One region of the Mucilaginibacter sp. P1_A3 genome, then DNA from elsewhere that is predicted to be linked to it. Evidence: riboswitches for the same ligand, from Rfam matches in the RefSeq annotation. Region 1 holds a riboswitch; each other region holds the start of a gene.
What was found. A riboswitch is a leader RNA that binds a small molecule or an ion and turns the genes downstream of it on or off. The one in region 1 is predicted to bind S-adenosylmethionine.

Region 1 (10,292 bases):
AATAATAATGAAGCATTAGAGGTTATCAAAAACAGTGAGAACCGTATGCATTCGATAGCATTGATCCATCAAAAGCTCTATCAGTCTGAAAGCTTGGACCTTATCAGCATGCCTGAGTACATTGACGAGTTAATCAGCTATTTGAAAGATAGTTATGACCTGGGCAATCGGATACATTTTGAAAAGCAAATTGATGTAATTAAGCTCGATGTAGCGCAGGCAGTACCTCTGGGGTTGATTTTGAACGAAGCAATTACAAATGCCATTAAATATGCCTATGCAAGCGATGAAACGGGAATAGTAAAAATTGCTTTAAAACGGATGGATGATGGTTTCAATTATCTAACGATAATTGACCATGGCAAGGGCTTACCGGCGGGTTTAGATTCGGAAAATGTTGGCTCCCTCGGATTAAACTTGATGAAAGGCTTAAGCAAGCAATTAGGTGGCAAACTTAAAATTGAAAATTTTAATGGTGTGATAGTGAAAGTTTCCTTTAAAACGGAAAACGCCGTCAGCTACGGCATGTGATATAAATTTATAAGCACATAACTTACAATGATTTATATAACATTATGGGCTTGGGGAATTTGCTTAGGTTAATTGCAACTTTTGTTCCTTTAAAAAATAGTGTTTCATAATAGGGCCTGAGATAATCATGGTAACTACCGTCATCACAACCAGTCCTTCAAATACAGGTTCGCTTATTATTTTTGCCTGTAAAGCCAATAAACCCAGTACAATTTCCTGCGATCCCCTTGCATTCATACCAAATGCTACTGCTATGGATTCATTTTTGCTCATGCCGCTCATCGCGCTGCCAATACCTGCACCTATGAGTTTGGCCAGGCAGGCAATAACCAGGATAATAAGTACTACTTCCAGGTTAAAGTTGGCTATGAAATTTAATCTTAATCCAACGGAGGCGAAAAAGAGGGGAGCCAATACGTTAATGGTAAACTGATGTAGCACATGTTTATGTTTTTCCGTAAAATATTCAGAATCGTTGATGCCAACACCAACCAGAAAGGCGCCAAATATACCACGTACCCCAAGTCCTTCGGTAATGCATGCGCTGATGAGGCAAAGACAAACGGCCATGGTAAGTACCCGGCCTGGCTTCTCGCCCTTGCCGGCAATTGCCAATAGTTTATGTATAAGCCAACGGCCGCCTGTTAACATGAAAATTGCATAAAGTATAACTATGCTTACCGACCAAAATGAGGCTTCACCTTTGCCAACATTCATGAGTTGGATAATAATGGAGAATAGTATCCAGCCCAGAAAATCATCAACCATAGCAGCAGTTAATACAATGTTGCCTATGCGCGTGTTAAGAATATCCAGGTCGAGCAGTATTTTAGTAATCACAGAAAGCGCAGTAATGGAAAGCGCTGTTCCGAAAAATAACGAGGTGACTAATTGGTTATTAAAGCCATTGGCAAAATGACTTTGGTATAGGAACCATACCGCGGCAAAACCAATAGCAAAAGGGAATATAATACCCGTAAGACTTATGCTGATGGCCTGTTTGCCGTTCTGCCTTATCTGTTTCAGATCTACCTCGAAGCCGGCAATAAACATGAGCAAAATACTGCCAATATTGGCAATACCATCAAATGCCTCAAAAGCATGAGGGGTAGACAGGAAGATATCTTTAAAAACAGATGGGAATAATAATCCCAGCAAGGTGGGGCCAACAATGATACCCGCGAAAATTTCGCCAATAATAGCGGGCAGCTTATACCTGCGGCATAACTCGCCTAACAACCTCGCTGGGATTAGTATAATCAAAAGAATGAGCAGGAAATGAATTATCTCCGATGAGTTCAGTTTCGAAACCATGTTTAAAAAATTATTGCAGGTTTTCTTTTACCTCAATTCGTAATTGATGGGTACTAAAAACATGCGAAAAGGGCTGTACGCTTTTTGTTAAAAACACACTACCTCCAATTACACTGTGGTGACCAATTACCGTACGGCCACCTAAAATGGTACTACGGGCGTAAATAACTACATTATCCTCAACAGTAGGGTGCCGTTTGGTTTCGGATAATTCCTTACTCACCTGCGCGGCACCTAAGGTTACACCCTGATATATGGTTACATGTTTACCAATAATACTGGTTGCGCCAATAACAATTCCGGTACCGTGGTCAATACAAAAAGGTACGTCGATTGTAGCTTTTGGATGGATATCTACCCCGGTTTTGCCATGTGCATGCTCCGATAATATCCGGGGTAAAATAGGTATAGCCAATCGTGTAAGCTGGTGTGCTATACGGTAAACCGCGATGGCATAAAAGCCCGGATAAGATACAATTACCTCATGTACACTGGTAGCGGCAGGATCTTTTTCATATATCATGGAAGCATCCTGCCGCAGATCCTGGTAAATTTCATTCAATGAATCATAAAATAAAATAACCGCCTCCTCAATATCAATATCATTGGGATCAAGATAACTTAACAATATGTTTTCAAGGTCTATCTGGTTCTTTTTAAGATGACCGCCATAGATTGATAGTTTATTGGCATGGTTATTTGGAAACAGGAATTCAAAAAGATCAGATAACCAACCAACGCATTGTCTGATCTTTGGTGTCGCTTCCCATTCAGCTTTATGGGTTTGATAAAGCGTTTGTATAAAGCTGTCAAATTTATCGTCTTTCATACCGGTATATTATCGTTTAAGGCTATGAAGAGTGTTCACCAGCAAATCAATTTCGGCACAGGTATTATAAAATGCCAGCGAAGGCCTAACAGTGCTTTCAACGCCAAACCTCCTAAGAATAGGCTGTGCACAATGATGACCAGACCGTACCGCTATACCTTGTTGGTTTAAAGCTGCGCCCACCTCTTCGGTTTTGTAGCCATCTAATACAAATGATAAAACACTGGCTTTATCCGGGGCGGTACCTATCAGGCGTATTCCCTTTACTTCTTTTAACAATTGGGTTGCATAAACCAGTAAATAATGTTCGTATTGCGCTATAAGCGGCATCCCTAAACGACTAACATAATCAATTGCGGCACCCAGGCCAACTGCATCTGCAATATTACCGGTGCCGGCCTCAAAGCGGCCGGGGGCATCATGGTATTGGGTATGTTCAAAAGTTACATCTTTGATCATGTTGCCGCCTCCCTGCCAGGGTTGGGTTTCGTTTAATAGATCTTCTTTACCATAAAGGACGCCGATACCCGTAGGCCCGAAAACCTTATGGCCCGAGAATACAAACCAATCGGCATTTAAGGCCTGTACATCAACAGGCATGTGCGATACGGATTGAGCTCCATCTACCAGTACTTTAGCCCCGGCCAGGTGAGCCAAATGCACAATTTGCGCAGCTGGCGTTACTGTGCCCAATGCGTTTGATACCTGGGTAAATGAAACCAGTTTTGTTTTTGGCCCAAGGAGTTTTACATATTCATCTATCAACACCTGCCCGTCATCATCCACAGGAATTACTTTTATTTTCAAACCCCTTTTAGCAGCTAATTGCTGCCATGGAACAATATTGGCATGATGTTCCAGATGGCTCACAATAATTTCATCGCCTGCCTGCAGATTTTGCTCGCCCCAGCTTTTGGCCACCAGGTTGATGGCTTCGGTTGCGCCACGAACAAATATGATCTCGTTTATGGAACCGGCATTTAAAAAAGTTTGCACCTTTTTGCGTGCGCCTTCATAAGCATCGGTAGCCCTTGCCGCCAGTTCATGTGCTGCACGGTGGATGTTGGAATTTTCGTGTTCATAAAAGTAGCTGATGCGGTCAATTACCTGTTTAGGCTTTTGGGTAGTAGCTGCATTGTCAAGCCATATCAGCTGTTTTCCGTTCACCTGTTCCTGTAATATGGGAAAATCGCGCCTAATTAGGTTTACATCAAACGGCGGGGTAATGATATTGCTGATGCCTGCCTGTTTAACTTTTCCCTGGTCTGATTTTACCGCAGGTAAGCCATGTTTATCAGATAAAAAGTAAAACGGGATTTCGGTCGCAGCGGGTGCACCGGTAAATGGTAAAGCGTTTGAAGGTCCCGACGTATTAATGTTGCTCAATATCTTCTTTAGCTCGATATCAAAAGCCTGGTCCTGCTGGTATGGTAGCTGAAACAAGCTTTCGGGGGCAGTTGAAAGTTGCTCAACGGGGAAGCTTTGCTTTAAGGGAAGATCTGGTATAAGATCAGTTTTCACCAAATAAGAGTCATAACTAAAACCAGGTCGCACCGGCAATTGATCGCCAAAAGCGGTGGGGGTACTACCAGAAACAGGCGCCGACGAATTAGGATGATTACTTAAATTAGGATCTGCAAAACTGGTTTGCGGATCCTTTAGGTTAACAGCATTATTCTGGTTAATGGCAGATGGCGCAATACCACCACCTCCAATTGTACTTGAAGGGATGGAGTGTATAGGCGTATTTACCTGTTGGGGCGGACTAAACAAGCCTTCATCACCTATATTGCCGGGTAATAAAAAAGGCTCAGGAGCTTGTTGCACAGGTAATTGGTTTACTAAGCCACCAGGTCCTGATTTAAAAAACTGATTAGCCAGTTGCTCCAGTTCCTGCAGGTTAAGTAAGTTATCCGGATTAATATTTGTACTCATGGTAATTGCTTAAATCAACATCTTCTAAAACGGCAATAGCATCATCAACCAAAACGGCTAAAGAGCAATAAAGCGAAACCAGGTATGAGGCAATTGCTTTATTATTGATACCCATAAACCGGACAGATAAACCCGGTGACTGCTCGCCCGGAAGACCAGGTTGAAACAAGCCTACAACACCCTGGCGGCTTTCGCCTGTCCTTAACAGGATGATCTTTGATTTATTATTTACGATAGGCAGTTTATCTGATGGAATAAGCGGGATTCCTCTCCAGGTAATAAATTGCGATCCGAATAGTGAAACCGTCGGCGGTGGTACACCCCGGCGGGTACATTCACGGCCAAAGGCGGCAATAGCTAATGGGTGCAAAAGGAAAAAGCCGGGCTCTTTCCACACTTTGGTTATCAGTTCGTCCAGATCGTCGGGGGTGGGAGGGCCCAGCCTGGTTTTAATTTTTTGTGATGGCGAAATACTGTTCAGTAGCCCGTATTCGGGGTTATTGATAAGTTCGCTTTCCTGCCTTTCTTTAACTATCTCGATAGTAAGGCGCAATTGCTCGCTGATCTGGTTATAAGGCTTACTATACAGGTCAGATACACGGGTGTGTACATCCAGTACTGTATTTACAGCACTCAGGTTATACTCCCTTGGGTTTTCTTCATAATCAACAAAGGTTGATGGCAGTTCACGTTCATCGCGCGAAGAGCAATCCACTTCTACATTGTTTGCGTGTACCACCTTGTTTAACCGATAAACGCCCGATTCAACCGGGATCCAATTGAGTAAATGGGTTAACCACCGTGGCGTAATGGTTGATAATTGTGGAACGGTACGGGTTGCTACCGCTAACTGCCTGGCGGCTACATCACCAAGGGCTGTTTGTTTTGCTTTTTGCTCTGCCATTTTTTAGATAATAGGAATGTGCTTTAAATAATGAATTTTAATGTGCCGTAAATACAGAATTACATGACATACAATTATAGTATATAAATTCTATAGATTTTATATACTATTTGATTTTATTACAAAAAATAATTTTTAGTGGAGTGCTGATATTAAAGTTCAGCTATTTTAAGGTTGAAGAGATAGGGGATACAGCGTTGATTTAATGATACTTAAATTGGGGATGTTTAAATGTTCTGGATTTTGTATCCGGTATTATTGCCTAAAAATGAATGCTTGAACACCCGCAATTTATTGAAAAACTAACAAAATGAAATAAATTATATAAAGTCTATAGGAATTATAGTTTTTAATATATATTTGCAACATCACGTTCTTTTATACTTATCCAGAAAAGACAGAGGGAAAGGCCCCATGACGTCTTGGCAACCTGTACCATGAATCTCAGATTTAGTAAAAGGTGCTAATTCCTGCTCCCGTTGGGAGGAAGATAAGTTGGTATAGAATTCTACACGTATTCTCTCCGGCTCTCTTTTAGATAAGTGTAAAGAACACAAATAAACAACTAAATACATGAACACTTTTCCCCAATTACCTGCCAATATTTACAGATCGCTTCGTAATGATGTAACAATGTGTTGTTAATTTAATGTTCCTTTAAAGCAACAGCCTCCTTTGCAGGCTAACTACTACACATCACATTATTACAAATAGAATTTACCAAATGAATAAAGTAATACTTACCGCTTTAACAATTGTTATCAGCACCACTGCTTTTTCACAGATCCTTACACCTGTAAAATGGTCATATGCTGCCAAAAAGCTTGATAATGAACAAGCTGTAGTATTTATAAAAGCTACCATTGATAAAGGCTGGCACATTTATTCGCAGCATCTTGCCGATGGCGGACCTATAAAGACCTCGCTAAAGTTTGAAAAAAACGACAACTACATTTTAGTGGGTAATACAACCGAGCCCAAGCCAGTAAGCAAGTATGAAAAGTCGTTTAGCATGAACGTGCAGTATTTTGAACAGGCAGTTATATTTCAGCAAAAAGTAAAACTTAAATCGGGCCAGGCATCGGTTAGCGGCACGGTAAATTTTATGGCATGTAACGACAAGCAATGTTTACCGCCAGATGATGTGGAGTTTAATATACCCGTAAAATAGTATCGTATATAATCAAAATACTTAATTAGTAAGCAGTTCAATAGCCACCAATTGATCTGCAGAATTACAAACTAATACCATGAAACTAAGATCAAATCTATTCACCAAAGCCCGCAAACAGAATGGTGGCACCCTTTTCTGTTGTTATTGCCATTGTTAAAAACGTAGTTACGTTTCCGGTTTTTAAATCTTAATCAAGATATACATCCTGGCTGTACTAAGTGCGTTGCTTTGCTATGGTGGTAAATCAGGCGTGTGCTGTGCAGTCCAGGATGTATATCGTTTTACAAGATAAATAATTACTAAAAACATAAAGAATTAAAAAATATTCTATTAAGTCTATAGATTTTATTGTATTTATCATATTTATTGCTATCTTTACACCATTCTAATTAACCCCACCATTAATTAGTTGATTTATAAAGAATAAGGGAGAGGAAGTCTCGATGATCTTATAGCAACTTTTCAGAAACCTGAAATAAGTGCTGAACTTTTTTCGGTAGTAATTATGCACCGGAATATAAATTAACTAAAAGTCATGAACACATTTAACATTCATTACCCACAACCACAACCCGCAGCCATCAAACGATGTTGTTGTATGGTTCAGTATGTTTTCTGGTTTTAAAAACCAGGCACCTTTAAAATTTATAGCGTTTTTTCAAAGGCTTATCAAGCCCAATGGAATACTTATGTCCAAATTTTCAGGCATCGCATCAATCAATAACAATTAAAACTTATACAAAATGAACACTACAAACTACTTAACCAAAACAAGGCTGCTATCGGCCGCTTTAGTGCTTAGTGGGGTTACGGTATTATCGGCCCATGAAACCCCAAAGCCTAAGTTTATAAAAGAAGGTAAATGGCGCGGTGAATTCACCGTAAGCGAATCAAAAGTACCTTTTAATTTCGAGCTGAAAGGCAAGGATGCCGAGCACGCTGTGTTTACGCTTATTAATGGTTCACGGAGGGATAATTTCCACGTAAAATCTGTAGGTACCGATTCAGTTTATATTAAAATGAACACCTATGATGCTGCGCTGGTAGCCAAAATTGAAGACGATGGTTCGCTAAGCGGCGAATATCGTAGCCTGGTACCAGGTTTCAGGGGTAATTCTTTACCATTTACTGCAGAATATGGTAAAACCTACCGCTTTGTAGAACCCGGCAAAGATGTAGCCCCTAAAGCGGATTTAACCGGTAAATGGGAAATCAAAACCTACAGTAAAGAGGCTGTTCCTGCATCTATAGCCTTATTGAAACAAAAAGGAAATAAGCTTACTGGCGTAGTGATGACCGTAGTTGGTGATACCCGCGAACTGGAAGGCACTGTTCAGGGAGATGAATTTGCACTGAGTGGTTTTACCGGCCCAAGTCCGTTCATCATAAAAGGCAAGATCAACGCCGACGGCTCTATCAGCGGTGAAGAAGGCTTCGGCATCTATAAAAATCTGAAGTTCGATGCTGCTAAAAAAACAGAGGTGGAATTACCTGATCCTTACAAGCTTACATTTTTAAAAGAAGGCTATAAAAAGCTTGATTTTTCTTTCCCGGGGATAGATGGTAAACAAGTGTCTCTCAGTGATAACAAATACAAAGGTAAAGTAGTGATCGTAGAGATCATTGGCACCTGGTGCCCTAACTGTACCGATCAAACCGTGTTCCTATCTCCATGGTTCAATAAAAATCATCAACGTGGTGTAGAAGCCATTGCACTGGGTTTTGAGCAGAAAGACAGCCTGGAATATGCCAAATACACATTAGGTAAGCTGAAAGAAAAATACGAGATCAATTATGACATAGCTTTTGGCGGCCTGGCCGATAAAAAGCTGGTATCGCAGAAGCTACCTGCATTGAATAAATTCATCGCTTTCCCAACCACTATTATCATTGATAGAAAAGGTGATGTAAGAGAGATCTACACAGGCTACACAGGTACGGTAACGGGTAAATACCACGAAGATTACGAAAAGAAATTTAATAAACTGTTGGACGAACTTATCGCTGAACCTGCCCCGGAAACAGCGGCTATCGCAGATCCATCAACCCATCCAGGAAACTAACATTAACTGATCCTATAATTTATCAAATGAAAACTATCAATTTAATTACCTCATTCAAATGCCTGTCTGTAGGTTTATTGTTTAGCGGTGCAGCTGCATTAGCCGCGGATAAAAATCCGCCTGTGAAATTTATTAAGCAAGGTGTATGGCGCGGTGTATTTACCGTTGCTGAAACCAAGGTTCCTTTTAACTTTGAATTAAAGGGTAAAGACGCGGAGCACGCGGTATTTACGCTGATTAATGGCAGCCGCCGGGACAACTTTCATGTAAAGCAGATTGGCAGGGACTCTGTATTTATCAAAATGAATACCTATGATGCCGCCCTGGTTGCTAAAGTGGAAGATGACGGAACGTTAAGCGGTGAATACCGCAGCCTGGTACCGGGCTTCCGTGGTAACTCTCTGCCTTTCACTGCGGAATATGGAAAAACTTACCGTTTTGTTGAACCAGGAAAAGACATTGCTCCGACAGCGAACCTGACCGGAAAATGGGAACTGAAGGTTTATTCAAAAGACCAGGTGCCTAACAAAATAGCTGTTTTGAAACAAACAGGTAATAAACTTACCGGCGTAATTATGCAGGTAACCGGCGACAGCCGCGAATTGGAGGGTACCGTTCAGGGGAATGAGTTCGAATTATCCGGCTTTACAGGTCCGAGTCCAAAGATATACAAGGGCAAGATCAATGCTGACGGTACATTAAGCGGCGAAATTGGTTCCGGTATTTATGATAACACCAAGTTTGACGCTGTGAAGGATGATAAAGCAGAATTGCCTGATCCGTATAAACTAACCTATCTGAAAGAAGGTTACAAAAAGCTGGACTTTACTTTTCCCGACCTGAATGGAAAACCGGTATCGCTTAGCGATGATAAGTATAAAGGCAAAGTAACCATTATTGAAATTGTAGGTACCTGGTGCCCCAACTGTACAGATCAAACGGTATTCCTTTCGCCATGGTTTAATAAAAACCACAGCCGTGGGGTAGAAGCCATTGCTATTGGTTTTGAGCAGAAAGATAGCCTGGAATATGCCAAATATACTTTAGGCAAGCTAAGGGATAAATACAATATCCAGTATGATATCGTTTTCGGCGGCTTAGCTGATAAAAAGCTGGTATCGCAAAAACTGCCTGCACTAAACAAATTTGTGGCATTCCCTACCACCATCATTATTGACAGGAAGGGCGATGTGCGTGAAATATACACAGGCTACACAGGCACTGTTACCGGTAAATATTACCAGGACTACGAAAAGAAATTCAACAAATTGTTGGATGAATTGATTGCCGAACCGGCACCTGCCAGCGCAGGTAATGTTACGGGTACCGATCAAAAAGAACTCAAAGGAAAATAAACTAAATTAAATCCCGGTAAGGGGTAACAGCTTTACCGGGTTCACTAAAACAAGTAAACAAACCACCATGACTAAATTATCAGGCGCTGTATTATTTACAGCATTCGTATCGTTAACCGCGTTTACACCGTCAACTATTAAAAGTGTTAAACTAACTAAAGGCAGGGCTGCTACCATCAAAACCGTT
Region 2 (10,292 bases), 230 kb from region 1:
GAGGGCGCTATCATAATCCAAACCTTCAATAAATCCTTTGGATAGTATATAATTTGATGATCCGTTAAAAATGCCGCTTATGGAGTGCAGTAATTCGTTGTCATAATACTCTTCCAGGTTACGGATAATGGGGATACTCCCACACACCGCACCTTCATATAACAATGAGGTACCGTGTTTATGCTGCAATTCTATCAGTTCCTCCAGGTGCAGCGCGATCATTTTTTTACTGGCCGATACAACATTTTTACCTGAGCTTAACGCCCTTGAAACTATCTCGAAGGCAGCTTCGGTATCATTTATCAGCTCAACAATGGTGTTAATCTCCGGGTTGTTCAGCAACTCGTCTCTATCAGTGGTAAATAATTCTGCGGGTAAAGTACGCTTTTTATGCGGGTCCTTAATGGCAAATTTTACTATCTCGATGTTTAAATTTTTTGTTATGATGATATCATATAATCCCTGTCCAACAACTCCAAATCCAAATAATCCTATACTTAACTTTTTACTCATTACGCTGTACGTTGCAATTCTATAATTTTTCCTTTTACATCGGTCTTAAAAAACGATGTTATAATATTTGTTAATGCTTCTGTTTCAATCAAAAACCCATCGTGGCCATAAAATGAATCCAACTCGGCAAAGGCCGATTTTGGAATATGCCTGAACAGGTATTCTTGTTCTTCAATAGGGAATAGCACATCTGATTTTATGCCGATAACGAGTGTACGTGCTTTGATCAGGCTTAACGCCTTTTCTACACCATTACGACCACGGCCTACATTGTGCGAATCCATCACTTTTGTTAAATACCAATAGCTATGGGCGTTAAAGCGATTTACCAGCTTTTGCCCCTGATAGTCCTGGTATGATGATGACTTAAAATCATCAGTTTTATTGTCTGTTTCTTCCTGCTGCGTTATGCCGTAGGTTTTATAGGTACGGTAGGAGAGCAGCGCAATACTTCTTGCGGCTTTCAAACCTTTTTGACCTCCATCCGGGGTATTATCATAAAAAGTAGGATCGGCACTCAAAGCCAAACGCTGTGATTCATTAAATGCTACTCCCCATGGAGAATGGCGCGCATTGGTAGCTATCAGTATCAGATTTTTAATCCTGGCTGGTTCAATAATTCCCCATTCAATTGCTTGCTGGCCGCCCAATGAGCCACCGATAAGGATATGAATATTTCCTATTCCAAGATGATTTGCAAGTAACTGATGTGCTTTTACAATATCCCTTATGGTAAACTGCGGAAAAGCCTGTAAATATGGCTCCCCGCTTGCCGGATTAATGCTCAAAGGATTGGTTGTGCCATAGGGTGAACCCAGGATATTGGCACATACAATAAAATGCTCTTCGGGGTTAAATTTATTGCCTGTACCCACAAAGCCTTTCCACCAGTCAAAAACATCGGCATTGGCAGTTAGCGCATGGCAAATCCATATCACATTATCCTTCTCCTTATTTAATCTGCCATAAGTGTGAAAGCCAATCTCCAATTCATGTAATTGCTCGCCGGATTCAAGACCGAATGGTTGTGTGTACTTAAATATTTCTGTGTTCATTCTTCTGTTTTGTTATCGCGGGTACAGCTAATTTTAATTTAGCTGCATCCCGTAACAACTTTACTATATCACTTAAAAAAAACTATACTATACTAATTGGGCCGATGCCCTTTTTATTTTGGCAAATGCCTGTTCAAAATCTGCTTTAATATCATCAATATGCTCAATACCAACAGCTACACGTAATGAATTAGGTGTTACACCAGCTGATAATTGTTCTTCATCAGACAGCTGTTGATGTGTAGTTGCCGATGGCTGAATAATCAATGTTTTAGCATCACCGACGTTAGCTAAATGACTAACCAGCAAAAGATTGTCAATTAATTTACCGGCATCTTCCTTATCGCCATCTATCTCAAATGATAACACCGCTCCAAAACCATTTTTAAGGTATTTTTTTGCCAATTGATGGTAAGGAGATGATTCCAATCCAGGATAGTTAACTGATGCTACCTGCGGGTGCTGATCAAGCCATTTGGCAAGCTCCAATGTGTTATCTACGTGGCGTTGTACACGCAATGAAAGGGTTTCTAAACCCTGGATATTAAGCCATGAGTTAAATGGAGATTGTGATGGACCAAAATCACGTAAACCTTCTACACGGGCACGTATAATAAACTGGATGTTGCCAAAAGGACCGCCAATGCCAAATACATCGGCAAAAACCAAACCGTGGTAACCTTCAGATGGCTCTGTAAACTGCGGAAATTTGCCATTAGCCCAGTTATAAGTTCCGCCATCAATTATTACTCCGCCAATGCTGGTACCATGACCACCTATCCATTTGGTGGTTGATTCAACCACTATACTGGCGCCATGCTCCAACGGGCGAAATAAATAACCACCGGCTCCAAAAGTATTGTCGACTATTAAAGGCAGGTCATGCTTTTTTGCAAGAGCACCTATCTTATCAAAATCAGCAATGGTAAAGCCAGGGTTGCCAATAGTTTCCAGGAAGATAGCTTTGGTTTTATTATCGATAAGCGCTTCAATGCTTTCGGCAGTATCATCTTTGGCAAAACGTGCCTCGATGCCTATTCGTTTAAAGGAAACTTTAAACTGGTTATATGTACCACCATATAAAAATGGTGAGGAAACAAAGTTATCGCCAACTTGTAATATATTATTTAATGCAATGAATTGTGCTGCCTGGCCCGATGCGGTAGCCAAAGCGGCAACGCCACCTTCTAAGGCTGCTATACGTTTTTCAAATACATCGGTAGTAGGGTTCATAATGCGGGTATATATATTCCCAAACTCTTTTAATGCAAACAGGTTGGCACCATGCTCGGCATTTTTAAATACATAAGATGTGGTTTGGTAAAGCGGTACCGCGCGTGAACCCGTTGTTGGATCAACTTCCTGACCTGCGTGTAGTTGTAAGGTTTCGAATTTTAAATTGCTGGTAGACATAGGATTTTTTTTTAGATTATAATTAATTCTTTGATGTTTAAATGGACTTTGGAAAGCTGATAAGGAAATGGATATCAGTTTAACAACACGCGCGTTTTTCGGGATTTGAAAAAGAGGAACGTGCTAAAGCATCAACAGCAGCAACACATACACATACAGCTAATATTTGAGCTAATACGTTGTATATTACCGTTTTGGGTATTAAAAATGTTGCCTGTAGTAATTTTAACTAAATTTTTCATGGTTATAAATTTATATTCCCCGGTGTTATTTGCCGGGACAGGAATTGGCACCTTCTTCAAAATTGAAGGGTTGCCAGCGGGTCATTGAGCCTGATCTCTCGCCGCTTCTTTATAAATCAATACCCGAACTATGCGGAGGATTGATCGATTATGGTATTGCTACCAAATAATGTTCCAAAGATAAGCGGATATTTATTTAAATACCAAATTAAATTTTATTTAGATAAAAGATGGGTGGACAAAGGAGCATAAGTGTTAGGAAGAAATAAAAAAGCGTGGGTATCTGCGATCTCTTCTCTCGGCAAGTAGGAGAGAAAGGTTAAATCAGGTTAGCTAACAAAGCTTGGCAAAGGGCACAAATCAATCAAGGTTACCTGCACCGTTAGGTGCTACCTGTTTGTAGAAAAAACGCGCCCTTAACCTTTGCCTCGTTAGAGGCTACCTGTCCGCTAACAAAGTCAAATACCTTGCTAATTTGCAGGTAACGCCTACGGCGCAATTTTGTTTTTTGTTGATTATTGCTACAAACAGGTAGCGCCTAACGGCGCATGCAATTGTGTAAACATAGGTTTAGCGGGAGGGCCCGCGTAAGTTCTACATTAGTTAATACACCGGAATAGTTGTTTGTGAGGACACAAACAACGGAGTAAAGTAGATATTTTTTTAATTACCAATTAGTTAAAGACTGTTGGACAAATAAGCAAAGATACTTTGTTGATTTAATCCTTGCTCCTTGATCTTTTCATCCTTTATCCATTTAAAGCCTGCTCCAAATCTTCTATCAAATCATCAATATGCTCTAATCCAACCGATACCCGCAGTAAATTGCGCGGTGTTTTTGTATCCGGCCCCTCAACAGTAGCACGATGCTCTATCAGGCTTTCCACGCCGCCAAGGCTGGTTGCTTTGGTGAATATTTTTAGCTTGTTGATGATGTTATGGGTATCATTTTCGTCGCCCTTAACTATAAAGGATAACATTCCTCCAAAGGCCAACATTTGGTCTTTAGCAATTTCATGCTGCGGATGTGATGCCAGGCCGGGATATAAAACCCTTTCTACTTTTGGGTGATATTCTAAAAACTCAGCTAATAATTGCGCATTGTACACATGCCCTTTAACCCGATATGGCAGCGTTTTAATACTGCGTACCAACCAAAAGCAGTCGGTTGGGGAGGGGATAGCACCACCCATTTCCTGTACCTGGCGAATTTTCGCCCACCAGTCGCTTTTTTCAGCGGTAATTAGCGCCCCACCCATCAGATCGCTATGGCCGCCAAAATATTTTGTGGCCGAATGCATCACTATATCAGCCCCTAATGCCAAGGGCTGCTGACATATTGGGGTGGCAAAGGTATTATCAACAACAACTTTAAGTCCTTTTGCCTTTGCAATACCCACCACCTTTTTAATATCAGTGATTTTAAGCAATGGGTTTGATGGTGTTTCTATCCATATCACACCGGTTTCGGGCTTAATGTGCTGCTGCAGGACTTCGCTGTCATTAACATCAATAAAATCGAAAGTTAAAATGCCTGCGAACAGGTTTTTAAGCTGGTTACGCAAACCGTGATACATATCGTCGGGGCAAATAATATGTGTGCCCGGTTTAAGCGATTGAAATACCGCCATACCAGCCGCATTGCCCGATGAAAACGAAGCAGCATCAACACCACCCTCCAACTGAGCAATAACATTTTCCAATAATGAACGATTAGGGTTTGATGACCGGCTATAGATATGCCCACCAGGAAAATCGCCATCTACACCACGCTCAAAAGTGGTAGACATTACAATCGGCTGTATCACAGCTCTTGATGATCCATCAATATGGTTACCTGCATGTATGGCTATAGTTTCAGTTTTCATTATCGTATTATATGTTATGAACTCAAAGTAAATAAGATTATTTGTGATTTGCTGTAGCACTCAACCTCTTTTTTACGAATAGGTATAAAAACCGCAACCATGAAAAAATCCCTTATCATTACCTTGCTTATTACCATATGTTTATCAGCCTGCAAAAAAGATGCACTTACAAACGATTATGATAAAAGTTATTCGGCCTGGTTAAGTTTTAAACGAGCTAACAACAACTCCTATTCATATACGACTATAAACGGCTCGGTGGTGTCAGGTGTTAGTGGAGAAACCAAAATCACAGTGAATAAAGGTGTTGTTATAGCAAGAGATTATACGTCTTATAAATATAGCCCCAACGCGACCGGTACAGGGAGTGTAAAAACTACCTTAAGTGAATGGCACGAAGATAAAACCAATTTAAATACGCACGGAAATGTAGCAGGACAGGTACTTACCTTAGATGATATTTACAAAAAAGCTAAGAATGAATGGCTTACTGCTGATAAAAAAACTAATGATATTTTCTTTGAGGCTACTATCAATGGCATGATATCAACATGCGGCTACAGGCCCAAAGGCTGCCAGGATGATTGTACTATTGGCATACATATCTGGTATATAAATGCACTGTAAACTCAATGTCATTACTTGCTATCATTAAGCGATGTACCTGTTGTATGAAGTATTGTTTTGTGCTTTTTATTACATTTGTGCAAAGTTTTTTGAATGGAAGCTGAGAGTAATTTACAATTATTATTACAAAATCCGGATCTGCCTGCTGATTTAAAGCACATTGCCGAAAAAGTTTTACGGAGCGAACGGATCACCTTTGATGAAGGTGTTACGCTATATGAGCAAGGCGACCTGGGCTACCTGGGCGTTTTGGCCAACTACATCCGCGAGAAACGCCATGGCGATAAAACCTATTTCAATCGTAATTTTCATATCGAGCCCACCAATCTTTGTGTTTATGATTGTAAATTTTGTTCGTACTCGCGCCTGCTGAAACAAAAATCAGAAGGGTGGGAGTACACCATGGATGAGATGTTTAATATGGTAACCAAATACGATGGTGAGCCGGTAACAGAAGTGCATATTGTAGGCGGTGTACTACCCCAATATGATGTACCTTTTTACCAGGAGCTTTTTAGCAGGATCAGGAAACACCGGCCCGAACTGCACATTAAAGCGCTGACACCTGTTGAATACCATTACATATTTAAGAAAGCTAAAATAGACTATGCAACCGGCATGCGCCTGATGCATGAAGCTGGTTTAGGTTCAATACCAGGCGGTGGTGCCGAAATTTTCCATCCCGAAGTTCGCGAACTGATCTCGAAGGATAAATGTACCGGCGACCAGTGGTTGGCTATTCATGAAGAATGGCATAAACTGGGTGGGCGCTCAAATGCTACCATGCTTTATGGCCATATTGAAAAATTCCACCATCGGGTTGACCATATGGAGCAGCTACGGCAGTTACAGGACAAAACAGGTGGTTTCCAAACGTTTATCCCCTTAAAATTCCGCAACCAGGATAACCAGATGTCGCATGTGCCTGAATCAAGTGTGGTTGAGGATCTTCGCAACTACGCTATAGCTCGTATATACCTGGATAATTTTGATCATATAAAAGCTTATTGGGCAATGATCAGTCGCACTACAGCGCAACTTTCTCTTAATTTTGGTGTGGATGATATTGATGGAACGCTTGATGATACCACAAAAATTTATTCTATGGCAGGTGCAGAAGAGCAACACCCGGGCATGAGCACCAAACAACTGGTTGAATTGATTAAAAATGTGGGCAGGTACCCCATAGAGCGCGACACGCTTTACAATGTGGTTACCGATTACAATAATTTTGAATTCCCGGAGACTGAGAAAAAGCCACAATATTACAAACTACCAGTAATTAATTAGCCCAAGGCAGACGGCCCGGGGCGCAACTTCAATAATAAACATGCAGATAAAGCTTTAAGCTTCGGCTTCAAGCAATCTGCTAAAAAAGAATGATACAAAAAACCTTATATATAGTACGCCACGGCCAAACAGAGCTTAACAGACAGGGCATTGTACAAGGACGCGGCATGAACACCGATTTGAATGACGAGGGCCGCAAACAAGCCAGTCAGTTTTACGAGGCTTATGAAGATGTTGCTTTTGATAAGATTTATGTATCAGCATTAAAACGTACCCAGCAAAGCGTGCAATCCTTTATTGATCTTGACATCCCTTACCAAAAATTAAGTGGTTTAGATGAGCTGGCCTGGGGCATACATGAAGGGCAGCCAAGTACTACCGAAAACAAAGCGGCCTTTTTACAGATCATGCGCGATTGGCTCGATGGCCGCTTAGATAGTAAATTTGAAGGTGGCGAAAGCCCCAATGAGGTTGCCATCCGCCAACGTGAAGCGTTACAGGTGATCATGAGTCACCCGGAAGAAAAAACAGTGCTAATTTGTATGCACGGCCGTGCCATGCGTTTATTACTATGCATTTTAACCGGCAAACCTTTAACAGAAATGGAAACATTTCCGCACCAGAATCTTGTTTTATACAAGGTTGTGACCGATGGCGAGAAATTCGAAATCGTAGATTTCAATAATGCCGAACATTTAAAACAATCCTGAAAGAAAGTACCTTACTTGTGAAAAAGATCAGAATATCAGCAGTTAGCTATACCAATACCAAACCCTTTATATACGGTTTACAACAAACCGGTTTCATAGATAAGATAGAACTAAGTTTGGACATGCCGTCAGACTGTGCTCAAAAACTCATAGATGATGTGGTTGACATCGGGTTAATCCCGGTAGCAGCTACCTTAAATCTACCACAGTGGGAAATAATATCTGATTATTGCATTGGTGCAGTAGGGCCAGTCAACTCTGTATTCATCTTTAGCAATTGCGCGGTGCAGGATATCAAATACCTGCAGCTTGATCCGCAATCCCGGTCATCCAATAACCTGGCCCTTGTGCTACTTAAAAACTTTTGGAAAGTAAGCCCCGAATTAATTAAGGATGCTGCCGATTATGGCACATCAGCCGAAGCAAATACCGCGTTCGTTCAAATAGGCGACCGCACTTTTGGCAAAAAAGAGAAGTATAAATACGCGTATGACCTTGCCGGGGAGTGGCAAAATTTTACCGGCCTTCCATTTATGTTCGCCGGTTGGATAGCCAACAAACCCATTCCGCAGGAATTTATGGATGAGTTTAATGCGGCACTCAAATACGGCCTCGACCACCGCCACGAGCTATTCAAAGAAATTCCGATGCGTGAAGATTTTGACATTATAGATTATCTGATGGACAAGATTGATTACGATTTAACAGCAGACAAGAAAAAAGCACTGTTTATGTTTCTTGATTTTATTAAACATTTAGAGGATGAACCTGAACCGCTCAGGATTGTACAGGATTAAAACAATACAGCGCGGGATTACATAAGATTGAGCAGAAAAAACATTAATAATGTCAATTCCTTTAATGAAGGCAAAACATTATTCTTCCAATTACATTGGTTATATTGAACAATTAAAACTGTTGTTAAATGAACCAAACTCCATCATTAAAAAATCAGGCCGCCCTGGTAACAGGTTCCGATAGCGGAATAGGTAAAGGTGTTGCTTTGGCTCTGGCTGCCGCCGGAGCCAAATTAGTTATAAACTATGCCCATAACCATGATGCTGCCGAAGAGGTAGTAAGCCAAATAAAAGCTTCAGGCGGCGAAGCGTTTGCTATTCAGGCAGATGTGAGCCATGAAGAAGAAGTAAAGGCCATGTTTGCGCAAATGTTTGCGCGGTATGGTACTATTGATATTTTAGTTAATAATGCCGGCGTACAAAAAGATTCCAAATTTGTGGATATGACTTTGGACGACTGGAATAAAGTGATTGGTATTAATTTAACCGGTCAGTTTTTATGCTCACGCGAAGCTGCTAAAGAGTTCATACGCAGGGGAGTAATTGAAGATAGGAGTAGGGCTGCCGGCAAGATAATTTGTATGAGCAGTGTACATGAAATAATTCCCTGGGCTGGTCACGTTAATTATGCAACAAGCAAGGGGGGCATCAGCATGTTCATGAAAAGTATAGCTCAGGAGCTGGCTCCGCATAAGATCAGGGTTGTGGGTATTGGCCCCGGTGCTATAAAAACCCCTATCAATAAATCTGCCTGGGATACACCTGAAGCTTTAGATAAACTACTCACACTTATCCCATATAACAGGATAGGCCAACCCAATGATATTGGGCAACTTGCGGCCTGGCTGGCATCCGATCAAGCCGATTACATAACCGGCACCACAATATTTATGGATGGTGGCATGACCTTATACCCAGGCTTCGCCGATAATGGTTAAATTGAGGTTAATTTTATATAAACAAGCTGTTTTTAGCCTTGCTAAACCGATTTTTGTAAATGTTTTTCGTTTAACATATTGTAAAATATACACTAAGTAGATTGCAAAAATCTAAATTTTATACGTCAAATCGACTGTTATTATCAAATATTCATAAAAGTTAAATTTTATTTGCCAAATCACTAATTGTAGCATACTTTTGTTGTGGATTTAAAATTTAAACATACATGAAAAAGATATTTTTAACAACCGCAATTGCCGCTTTATTAAGTGTTAATGTATTTGCTGCCGATGGTGGTAAAAGAGTAGATGGAGGCACAAACGTTTCTTACGTAGCCTTACATGGTTTCACAGTTGATTTTGCTGATGCAAAAGATGTAAACTGGACAGTAACTAAAAATTGCCAGAAAGCTACTTTCACTGTTGATGGCGTTAGAAAAACCGCTTTTTACAACCTTAACGGTGAGTACCTTGGTGTTACTCAACGTGTTGATCCTAAAGCGATCCCTGCAAAAACAATGAAACAAATCAACAAAGATTATGCTGGTTACCAAATTGGCGAAGTTATTGTTTACCAGGCTAATACTGATGTAAACTCAAACATTGATCAAACTTCATACTTCGTTGATCTTAAAAATGATGCCCATGAAGTGCTTGTAAGGATAACCCAACAAGCTAACCTTGAATTTTTTCAACAAGTGAAATAATTTCTAAGGAATTGTAAAATTATTAAAGCCGCTCAGTAAATCTGGGCGGCTTTTTTGTGTTACAAATGTTGCAATTCTCATCTTTTGGCAAACAACTTGGCTGTTTACACCTTTATAAAATATATAAGTTGT
Region 3 (10,292 bases), on a different contig from region 1:
CAACCAGGAAATTGCCGGTCAGCTGGGTATCTCAAAACGTACAGTTGAAAACCAGATAACAGTTGCACTTAAGCACCTCAGGATTTGCTTTAAACACATTTCGTCGTTTATTTTAATGATCTACCTGCTTAAATAAATTCAGCCGCTTATCGGCTTTAGCACAGGGCCGCTCTCCGATACATTATTTGCTTTTTTACTATATTCGTTTTTTTTACAATCATCCCTGTATGTAAACAAAGGTATATTAAGGTTTTTTCCCGTAGCGGCTTTAATCATGCCTTGCCTTATGTAATTTAAGGGTAATAAAAGCAATATTTTTTAATGGAGGTTAAATTCAGATTAGGTGAATATAAGGTTCTTATATTCAGGATTTTATTAGGTTATTTTTTTTATTTCATAGGCAGGGTGCTGTTTTTTGCATTTAATGCAAATCTTTTCGCTGTTGATCACCTTTCCTCTATATTAAAACTGTGTTATTACGGAATGGCTTTTGATACAGCCGCGCTATTATATATTAACAGTTTGTTTATTGTATTAAGTATTTTGCCCTTAGCCATTAATACACGGCCCGGTTTCCAAAAAGGGTTAACAATTTTATATTTCATTACAAACCTGCTGGCTTACGCTACCAATTTTGTTGATATTATTTACTACCGTTTTAGCCAGGTTAGATCAACAAAGGCTACGCTTGATGTGCTTGCCGATGAAAATAACAAGAAAGCATTATTTAAACACTTTTCCGGAGCATACTGGTATGTAATTATCATTTTTATATTATGCAGCCTTTGCTGGATATGGTTATATAGTCGCGTAAAAATTAAACCCAACCCGGGGAGAAAACCGGCATCCTATTTTTATTCATCAGTAGCTGCATTCTTAATTGTTCTGGCTTTAGTTATTGGTGGCATACGGGGCGATTTTAGTCACAGCACCAGGCCTATAAACATGATTGATGCCTACAAACACGTAATCATCCCCAACCAGGGCGATATTGTATTAAACACACCTTTTGCCATTTTCAGAACGCTTAGCGCCAACAATTTTAAACTTGAACACTGGACAGACCAAAACTATATTAACGCGAATATTAAGCCTGTAAAACAATACAACAACACCCCCGCTGTAAAGCCTAATGTTGTAGTTATTATATTGGAAAGCATGGCAAGGGAGTATTGGGGAAGTATGAACAGGGGCGCCAATATACCCGATTTTAAATCCTACACTCCTTTTTTAGATTCATTGTCTGATAACAGCTTGATATTCACCAATGCTTACGCCAACGGGCGGCAATCTATTCACGCTATGTCGTCTATTTTGGCTGGTATTCCATCGTTTCAAACCGCCTTTACTTCATCGCCTTATGCAAAGCAACAAATCCAGTCTTTGGTATCTGTTTGCGATACAATGGGCTATCAAACATCGTTTTTTCATGGGGCGGCAAATGGTTCGATGGGTTTCCAGGGTTTCGGCAATATTTTAGGATTTAAAAACTATTACGGCAGAACGGAATATAACAACGATAGAGATTTTGATGGCATTTGGGGTATTTGGGATGAGCCATTTTTCCAGTTCATGGGTAAAACGCTTAGCACCCAGAAACAGCCATTTATGGCTACACTGTTTACCCTATCATCGCATGATCCCGATCAGATTCCGGAAAAATACAAAGCGAGGTTTAAAGGTGGTCCGCTTACTATTGATAAATGTGTACAATATACAGATAACTCGCTGCGGCTGTTTTTTAACTATGCAAAAACGCAGCCCTGGTTCAATAACACCATTTTTGTAATAACTGCCGATCATACCAGTCAAACTTATTATCCTGAATATAGTAAGGCTATTAACCGGTTTGCTGTTCCCATATTGTTTTACAGCGCTAATAAGGCTTATGCTTTAAAAGGTGTGAGGACAGACCTGGCTTCGCAAATGGATATATATCCTTCCATAGTTGATATGATAGGTTATAATAAGCCTTTCAGATCATGGGGCAGAAGCCTGATCACCAATTCCCCGGCCGAAACACCAAGGGTAATCAATTCGCCGGGTAATATATACCAGTTTATGCAGGGTAATTATATTTACTTGTTTGATGGAAAAGTATTTACGGGGATTTTCGCGGCTGCCGATAAAGGGCTCGAAAAGAATTTAATGGGCGGGAAAATTGATTCAGAAATGGATAAGGCAATGCTTGATTGTAAGGCCCTGATCCAGGATTATACAGATCGCATTGTAAATGGAAAGTTGAAGCGGTAAACTACTTCTTCGCCCTGTTTTGCGGGGAGCCATCTAAACGTTATTGATATTATGCTGGTGCTTTCGTTAAAAGTAACAGTAACAAGGGATTAACAAAACCGCGGTTTTGGTGTTGTAGCTTATTATAAAGCTGCCTGTAGGTTGCTTAAAACTAAAATAAGAGCAATTATTATGGCGGTTTCGTTTTTAAAGCACAGGTGGCAAAAAATTGTATTGATCAGTTTGGCGGCGGTGGGTTTATTGGTGCTTGTTGTAGCATTATTCCTGAATAGTTTTTTAACCAGCAAGCTTACCGCAAAATTAAAGGATGCGGTTTTAAAAGGCTCCGATAGTTTATACCATGTAGATTTTAGTAAAGCCGAGCTGCATATTTTTGCGGGGAAGGCCACTTTGTATGATATTACCTTCGGTCCGGATACTGCTGTTTACCATAAGATGCAGGAAAGTGGCGATGCCCCCAATCATCTTTATGAACTGCGCGTAAAGCGACTGGAAATTTCAGGAGCGCACCCGCTGCAAACCTGGTTTAAAAAGAAAATGGATATTGGCCGGATTACGCTGGATAGGCCGGAAATATATATCAGTAAAAACACAGATAAGCCGCACAAAAAGGAGCGGAAGGATAAACGAACCCTCTACCAGAAAATTTCCAACAGTTTTAAAATGATTTATGTAGGTCAAATTAGCCTGGATGCAATCACCTTTACCTATAGAGATAAGAGTGTCCCCAAGCCTTCGGTTTCTGTACTGAAGGAGATGAACCTGCAAGCTACCGACCTGCTGATAGATTCGACAACGCAAACAGATACCTCGAGAACATTATATTGCAGGGACATCGTTACAGAGCTGAAGCATTATACCCAAACTTCTGCCGGGGGCCTGTATAAATATAGAGTGGGATCGATAAAACTATCCACCCGCGAAGCCCGGTTGGATATTGCAGGGATAGACATACAGCCACTAAGCGTAAAGGCATTTTTTGCCAAAAGTAAAAGCGACCGCTTTACCCTGCACCTTGATAAGGTTACCTTTCATCATTTTGATTACCGCAGCTATCGTAGAGCGCAGGACCTCCTGGTATCAAAAATTACTGTTGATAGGGGGGATTTCGAGGTTTTTGCCAACCCCAATGGCCGGCTTCAAACTACCGATAGGCTGGTTACGTTCCCCAACTGGGCTATCCGCCAGGTAAAAGCGGGGCTCAACGTGGATACGCTCGACATTAAAAAGATAGATGTTAGCTACCGCGAGTATAAAGAAAGCTCCGGGAAAGCCGGGGCGGTAAAGTTTGATAATACTACAGGCAGGTTTCTCAACCTCACTAATAAAAAAACTATCCTCAGTCAGCATCCTGTTTGTACGGTTAACCTCAGTACTTATTTTATGGGCAAAGGCAAGCTCGATCTGGCCTTTGGTTTTAATTTAAGCGATGCTGCTTATAGCTACAGTTATAAAGGGCACCTGGGCTCTATGGATATGTTGGCAGCCAACCCGGCGGTTATGCCGCTGGGCCTGGTAAAAATAACATCGGGAAGGGTAAATAGTCTCGACTTTAATATTCACGGCAACAAAAAAAATGCTGCCGGTAAGGTCACATTCCTCTACAACAGCCTAAAGGTGGATTTACTAAAACGCGATGAGGAAAAAGGTTACGCGAAAAAATCGTTGATGTCTCTGCTGGCCAATGCCGTAATACTTAAACAGGATAACCCCGATGAGGGAAAGCCTGTACCGAGGTCGGCCAACTTGGTTTTTATCCGACCGGCAAATTTTCCCTTCTTTAAAACAATATGGCTTACGTTGCTCGATGGACTCAAGTCATGCGTAGGGGTAGGCAAATCGCAGGAAAAAGAAGCCGGTAAGCCAGTTACTGAAAAGGATAAAAAGGAGCGGGAGAAGGCTTTAAAAAAAGCAAGGGAGAAGAAAGAAAAAGAGGAAAAAAAATTCAGGGAGCAGCTTGAAAAAAAGAAGAATTAGAAAATTATACCCAGCGGATATAGCAGTTGGATCTGCATCTGGGAGATGCAAAATATGCGTTTTTACACCTACACGTATTGAAACTTGATCCTGTCATTAGGGAACTCATTACTGTGCTGTATTTTCAATTGCTTTAGTTTATCATCAAAATATTTATAGATCTTTTTCGAGTTTTTTTCGGCTTTCTGTTGATTCTCAAATTCTTTTTCCAGGTACCTGGAAAGGGCAAACAGGGTTCTTGGAAATTCATAAATGGTTATGGTGCCATCGTCTTCCTTTTTTGCCCGTACCCAGTAAGGGTCATTTTTTGTTGATTCACGAATATACACTACATCACTTTGTGCTTCTACCATATTGCAGTATTTAACCAAAGCGTTTAGGGTGCCCGGTATGCCTACCTTAACGTTAACCTTGCCTGGAGGGTAAGCTACAAGATTAGCATCCGGGAAAGAAAAACTAATATCGGCCTTGCCTTTTAAAAGTTTAGCCAGCCTGCCGGTAAAATTCATAAAATAACCCATCGCCAGTATTTCGGCCAGCGACCTTCTGTAATTACGCTTGTTTTCGGCATGGAAAATTATTGCTAGTATTACAGATACTACAAATCCAGACCCAAAAGCCATCCATTTATTGGGGAACGTAATAATGCCATCAAGGAAGCCGCCATAGGTACCAATAGTTGGTATAATGGAAAATATAAAATCCTTAAACGGGAAAAATCTGAAAGTAAAGGTCATGACTATCAGGTTATTAGTTAATAGTAATAATAATGATTAATTAAGTGGTATGCAAAAAATGTTGGAATTTGTTTGAATTACCACAGGCATTTTGTTGAGGAACACCTCATTCACGGCAGTGATGCGGAGCGTAAGGATAATAGCGTACAGGATGCCTGGTTATTAACCTTTTAAAAAAGAAAAGCCCTTCTTTTTTAGGGAAGGGCTCTGGAGCGAAAGACGAGATTCGAACTCGCGACCCCGACCTTGGCAAGGTCGTGCTCTACCAACTGAGCTACTTTCGCGTTGGTGTTTCCTGTTTCGAGTTGCGTTGCGGTTAACCGTGTGCCTATCTCGTTTTCGGGAGCGCAAATATAAAAAGAATTGAATACTCTGCAAGTGAAAAATACACTAACCATCTGCTTAATTTAAATTATAGGCCGGAAAGCGAATAATAAGGCTCTTATTTAAGTATCACCTTGGCTCAATTTGCGGCGCGTTGGGTGAAATTATTGGGAAGATATTTAAATGACAAATAAATTATATAAAGTCTATGTGTTTAGTAGAATATATTATATATTTGCTGACGAAATAAGTTCTTTAATTTTAATTATCAAGAAAGACTGAGGGAAAGGCCCTATGATGTCTTAGCAACCTGTAAGCCCATTGTTATAAAGGTGCTAATTCCTGTCCGCTATAAAAGGTGGAGAAGATAATATTCGCAAAATTATTGCACAGCCCATGGCTGATCATTATCTCCCTTTCTCTCTGAAATCCTGTTTAATTAAAATACTTAAAAATTTATGCCTGCTAAAAGCAGCATTAAAATTGACAACTATGAATATTAAACATTTACTCATTACCTGTTCGTTTCTGATAAGCGCCATGTTTGCCGGCGCGCAAACTGCAAAACCAACTGATCCTGCATCTATTGATCGTGGCTATATTGTAAAAGTTGGCGACCAGGCACCTGCAGATTTTGAACTGCAACTTGCCGATGGCACCAAAACCTCCTTAAAAGAGCTGCGCGGCAAAGTTGTTATTTTGCAATTTACAGCCAGCTGGTGCAGTGTATGCCGCGAAGAAATGCCCCACCTTGAAAAGGACGTATGGCAGGCTTATAAAGACAAAGGCCTGATTCTGATAGGCGTAGATCGCGATGAACCCCTTGAAAAGGTAAAGAAATTTCACCAGGAAATGAATATCAGCTATCCGCTGGCGCTTGATCCCGGAGCCGATATTTTTGGCCGGTTCGCCAACAAAAAAAGCGGCGTAACGCGTAATGTTATTATTGATAAGGATGGTAAAATAGTTTACCTCACCCGTTTGTATGATACCCAGGAATTTGCATCGATGCTAAAAGCTGTAGATGCGCTGGTTAATAATAAAACTGCATCTGTTAATTAAAAATACCGGGCAATTACGGAGTAAGTTGCTTGCAATTATTTATCCCGGTTGCTTTTTCTATAAGTCAATATCTTAATGTTATGAAAACAACAGCTACCTTTTTTCACGCCAACTATTCTTCTGATGCTACGCTGTTTACCTGCAATTCTTTCCATGGCTGTATGCAAAGCATGCGTTGTTGATGCTAACCCAACCGCAATGGTTATTTAATGAGTGTGCTTGCTGCAGCTTGTTATCTTTTAAATAACCACAAAGCAAAAATTAATTCTTTACAGGTACTATAAAGCATATCAGCGGGTATTTCATGCCAAAAAAGCTGTTAGCCAATGCTTTCATTCAGCTGTATTGATATTCAAAAACTATTCACAATCTATTTATCATGCTTAAAAATTACAAACTGTTACTGGCAATCCTGTTGCCATTTTTTCTCATCCAAACAGTTGCGGCGCAATCTGTTAAAATAAGCGGGGTGGTAACCGCAAAATCCGATGGCCTGCCATTGCCCGGTGTTAATATCTCTGTAAAAGGAACTTCCAATGGTGCTCAAACCAGTGCAGATGGCAAATTCTCCCTCAGCGCCAACGTTAACGATATATTAAAGGTTACTTATATAGGTTTCGCAGCGCAGGAGATCACCGTTAAGCAAGCTGAAAATAATTTGCAGATCATATTACAGGAGGCTGCCAATTCCCTTAACGAAGTGGTAATCACGGCCCTCAATATATCTAAAGATAAAAAATCATTGGGCTATGCTGTTCAGGGGTTAAAGTCGAAGGATATCTCCGAGGCTAAAGAAACCAACCTGGTGAATGCGCTGGCCGGTAAAATTGCCGGGGTGCAGGTAACCAACAGCCAGGGTGATATGGGTTCGTCCCGTATCATCATCCGTGGCGAAACCTCTATCGCGGGTAACAACCAGCCGCTGTTTGTGGTGGATGGTGTTATAGTTGATAACTCCCAGTTTTTGGGTACAAACGGATCAAGGGATTTTGCCAATGCCATCGCCGATCTTAACTCCGAGGATATTGAATCTGTAAGTGTACTTAAAGGCCCCAATGCGGCGGCCCTTTATGGTTACCGTGCAGCGGCCGGTGTTATCCTCATTAAAACTAAAACAGGTAAAGGCGCAAAAGGCTTGGGTATCAATATTAATTCAAATACCAGCTTCTCAAACGTACAGCTTTTGCCAAATTATCAAAATCAGTATGGCCAGGGCTCAAACGGTAAATTTAGCTATGTTGATGGTAAAGGCGCCGGTGTTAATGATGGTGTTGACGAAAGCTGGGGGCCGGCTTTGGATGGTTCGTTGATTCCGCAGTTTAATTCAAACGGCGTTGCTGTGCCTTTTATAGCGCACCCGGATAACGTTAAAAATTTCTTTAAAACAGGAGTAACCCTTAACAATGGTGTAGCATTATCAGGCGGTAGCGATAAAGCGGATTATCGCTTATCCTACAACAACCTGCACCAAACTGGTATTATCCCGAATACATCACAGGGAAGAAATTCATTTTTACTGAATTCTACCTTCAGGCTTAGTCCTAAATTAACGGTAACCACCATTGCCAACTATATTAAAGACGATGCCGATAACCTGCCGGGTGCAGGTGGCAAGCGCGCTACCAGTACCATGCTGCAATTTACCTGGTTTGGTCGCCAGGTTGATATAAGCCAGTTAAAAAACTATAAAGACGCCAATGGAAATACCTTTAACTGGAATAACAGCTACTACAGTAACCCGTACTGGCTGGCTTATGAAAATACGGTTGGGCAACATAAAAACCGTATTATAGGTAGTGTGGAATTGAACTACAAGATCATCGAAGGATTATCTGCCAATTTCCGTACCGGTACCGATTATTATAACGACAGGCGCAAGATCAAAGTAGCTTATGGTACCAATGGTACACCATTTGGCTCTTACGAGGAGGATGCCTATAGTGTGAACGAAAACAATACTGAAGCCCGTTTGCAATACACCAAAAAACTAAATAATGATTTCTCATTAGATGTTTTGGGTGGTGGTAACATTAGCACCATAGTAAACGAGCAAAACGACCAGGTAGCGCCAAAGCTGGCTGTTGCAGGTTTGTATACGCTAAGCAACTCCCGCGATCCGTTGGTATCTTCCAATTTATATGGCAAGCTTAAAACCTATAGCTACTTTGCATCAGCTCAAATAGGGTTCAGAAACTACGCGTTTATTAACCTTACGGGCCGTAATGACTGGTCGTCAACCTTGCCCGCTGCTAACCTATCCTATTTTTACCCATCAGTGAATGGTAGTTTGATATTATCAGAGGCGCTGGATATTAAAAGCGATGTGTTAACCTATGCAAAATTAAGAGGTGGATGGTCAAAAGTGGGTAAGGCTACAACGCCATATCAACTCATCAATACATACGATTTTACCGCTCCTTTAGGTACAAACCCCCAACAAAATGCAAACAGCGTTGATTTAAATCCGAACCTTAAACCGGAAACAACGACATCTGCCGAAGCTGGTTTTGAGCTTGGATTTTTCCAGGACAGGGTTCATTTTGATGTGAGCGTGTATAATACCAATAGTGTAAACCAAATATTAAAAGTCGATGTTAGCCCATCTACAGGGTATAGCCAGAAGCTTATCAATGGTGGTAAAATCAACAATAAAGGTTTAGAAGTTCAGTTGGGCATAACTCCTATAAAATCGAAAGAGTTTACCTGGGATATCAATACCAATTATTCCCTTAACCGCAGCAAAGTGGTTTCGCTTGATGCGGAAGGCCGCTTGCAGAGCTATATACTGGGTACAGACCGTACCGTACAGGTGTTGGCCGCTATTGGACAACCTTACGGCACCTTGTTTGGCAACGCTTATCTGCGCAATGCATCGGGACAAATCATTGTTGGTGCAGATGGTACGCCAACCATCAATCCAACCAAACAATACCTTGGCAAGTTTACCCCAAAATGGCTGGGTAGCATCAATAACAGTTTTACTTACAAGGGAATAAACTTAAGCTTTTTGGTTGATGCCCGCATTGGAGGTTCTATTTATTCAAATACAAACCGCACCGGTACCTATACAGGAGTACTGGCCTCAACATTGCCGGGCCGCGGAGCAGCAAACGGCGGCTTAAGCTATTATTATCCGGGTAATAACACCAAGCTTGCAGCTGTACAGGTGAGCGGTACTGCGCCAGCGGGAGCAACGGTTTATCAGGATGGTGTTATTTTTAAAGGTGTAAAGGCCGATGGTACGCCAAACACAACAATACTGCCTGCACAATCATACTACAAAGGTTTTACCAATGTTGATGAGGCTTTTGTTTATGATGCTTCATACATTAAACTGCGCGAGGTTAAGCTGGGCTATACCTTCCCGTCAAGGTGGGTAAAAAGCGTAGGCCTGCAGGCTGCAACGCTATCAATTGTGGGACGTAACCTTTGGATCATCCATAAAAATGTGCCAAATGTAGATCCCGAAACAGCCTTCAATAATGGCAACGGACAAGGGTTAGAAGATCTTACCCTGCCTACTGTTCGTAACATTGGTTTTAACATCAACCTTAAATTCTAAAAATCATGAAACTTAAATATACATCGTTGCTATTATCAGGTGCGTTTTTGCTATCTGTAACATCGTGCAAAAAAACCTTGGTTGATATTAACCAGAATCCAAATGCCGCCCAGGTTGCACAACCAGACTACCTGCTTACCGCAGCTACCAAAACTACTGCCGATACCTATTGGGGAACAGCCAATAATATGGATGCCAGCCTGCTTTTTGTACAATACTGGTCTAAAATTCAATATACCGACCCAGACAGGTATATATATACCAACAGTGCCTTCCAGGAACTTTGGACGGTAGGTTATTCCAAAAGCATTGTAAACCTTAACCAGATCATCAAGTTGGGAGATGCACAGGCTAATACTAATTATAAGGGGGTAGCA

Region 2: another riboswitch for S-adenosylmethionine. It lies ahead of AC1D0K_RS00680 (O-acetylhomoserine aminocarboxypropyltransferase/cysteine synthase family protein); the one in region 1 lies ahead of AC1D0K_RS01580 (protein-disulfide reductase DsbD domain-containing protein).
Region 3: another riboswitch for S-adenosylmethionine. It lies ahead of AC1D0K_RS23545 (TlpA family protein disulfide reductase); the one in region 1 lies ahead of AC1D0K_RS01580 (protein-disulfide reductase DsbD domain-containing protein).

Annotation. Positions count from the first base shown of each region.
Region 1 is NZ_JBFTZJ010000001.1:367,298-377,589, reverse strand. Features, by position in the region: gene AC1D0K_RS01605 (histidine kinase dimerization/phosphoacceptor domain -containing protein) at 1-531, shown strand, start outside; gene AC1D0K_RS01600 (cation:proton antiporter) at 595-1,845, opposite strand; gene AC1D0K_RS01595 (serine acetyltransferase) at 1,856-2,674, opposite strand; gene AC1D0K_RS01590 (family 2A encapsulin nanocompartment cargo protein cysteine desulfurase) at 2,684-4,609, opposite strand; gene AC1D0K_RS01585 (family 2A encapsulin nanocompartment shell protein) at 4,593-5,513, opposite strand; SAM riboswitch class I at 5,895-6,010, shown strand; gene AC1D0K_RS01580 (protein-disulfide reductase DsbD domain-containing protein) at 6,238-6,684, shown strand; SAM riboswitch class I at 7,099-7,211, shown strand; gene AC1D0K_RS01575 (peroxiredoxin family protein) at 7,431-8,750, shown strand; gene AC1D0K_RS01570 (peroxiredoxin family protein) at 8,777-10,105, shown strand; gene AC1D0K_RS01565 (YceI family protein) at 10,173-10,292, shown strand, end outside.
Region 2 is NZ_JBFTZJ010000001.1:139,816-150,107, reverse strand. Features, by position in the region: gene AC1D0K_RS00690 (homoserine dehydrogenase) at 1-513, opposite strand, end outside; gene AC1D0K_RS00685 (homoserine O-acetyltransferase family protein) at 513-1,568, opposite strand; gene AC1D0K_RS00680 (O-acetylhomoserine aminocarboxypropyltransferase/cysteine synthase family protein) at 1,656-2,981, opposite strand; SAM riboswitch class I at 3,231-3,341, opposite strand; gene AC1D0K_RS00675 (trans-sulfuration enzyme family protein) at 3,973-5,091, opposite strand; gene AC1D0K_RS00670 (hypothetical protein) at 5,191-5,718, shown strand; gene mqnE (aminofutalosine synthase MqnE) at 5,812-7,008, shown strand; gene AC1D0K_RS00660 (histidine phosphatase family protein) at 7,098-7,718, shown strand; gene AC1D0K_RS00655 (menaquinone biosynthetic enzyme MqnA/MqnD family protein) at 7,736-8,515, shown strand; gene AC1D0K_RS00650 (SDR family oxidoreductase) at 8,644-9,453, shown strand; gene AC1D0K_RS00645 (hypothetical protein) at 9,681-10,160, shown strand.
Region 3 is NZ_JBFTZJ010000011.1:190,005-200,296, reverse strand. Features, by position in the region: gene AC1D0K_RS23570 (RNA polymerase sigma factor) at 1-136, shown strand, start outside; gene AC1D0K_RS23565 (LTA synthase family protein) at 484-2,253, shown strand; gene AC1D0K_RS23560 (AsmA family protein) at 2,425-4,230, shown strand; gene AC1D0K_RS23555 (STING domain-containing protein) at 4,299-4,967, opposite strand; tRNA gene AC1D0K_RS23550 (tRNA-Gly) at 5,176-5,251, opposite strand; SAM riboswitch class I at 5,554-5,665, shown strand; gene AC1D0K_RS23545 (TlpA family protein disulfide reductase) at 5,784-6,353, shown strand; gene AC1D0K_RS23540 (SusC/RagA family TonB-linked outer membrane protein) at 6,733-9,915, shown strand; gene AC1D0K_RS23535 (SusD/RagB family nutrient-binding outer membrane lipoprotein) at 9,921-10,292, shown strand, end outside.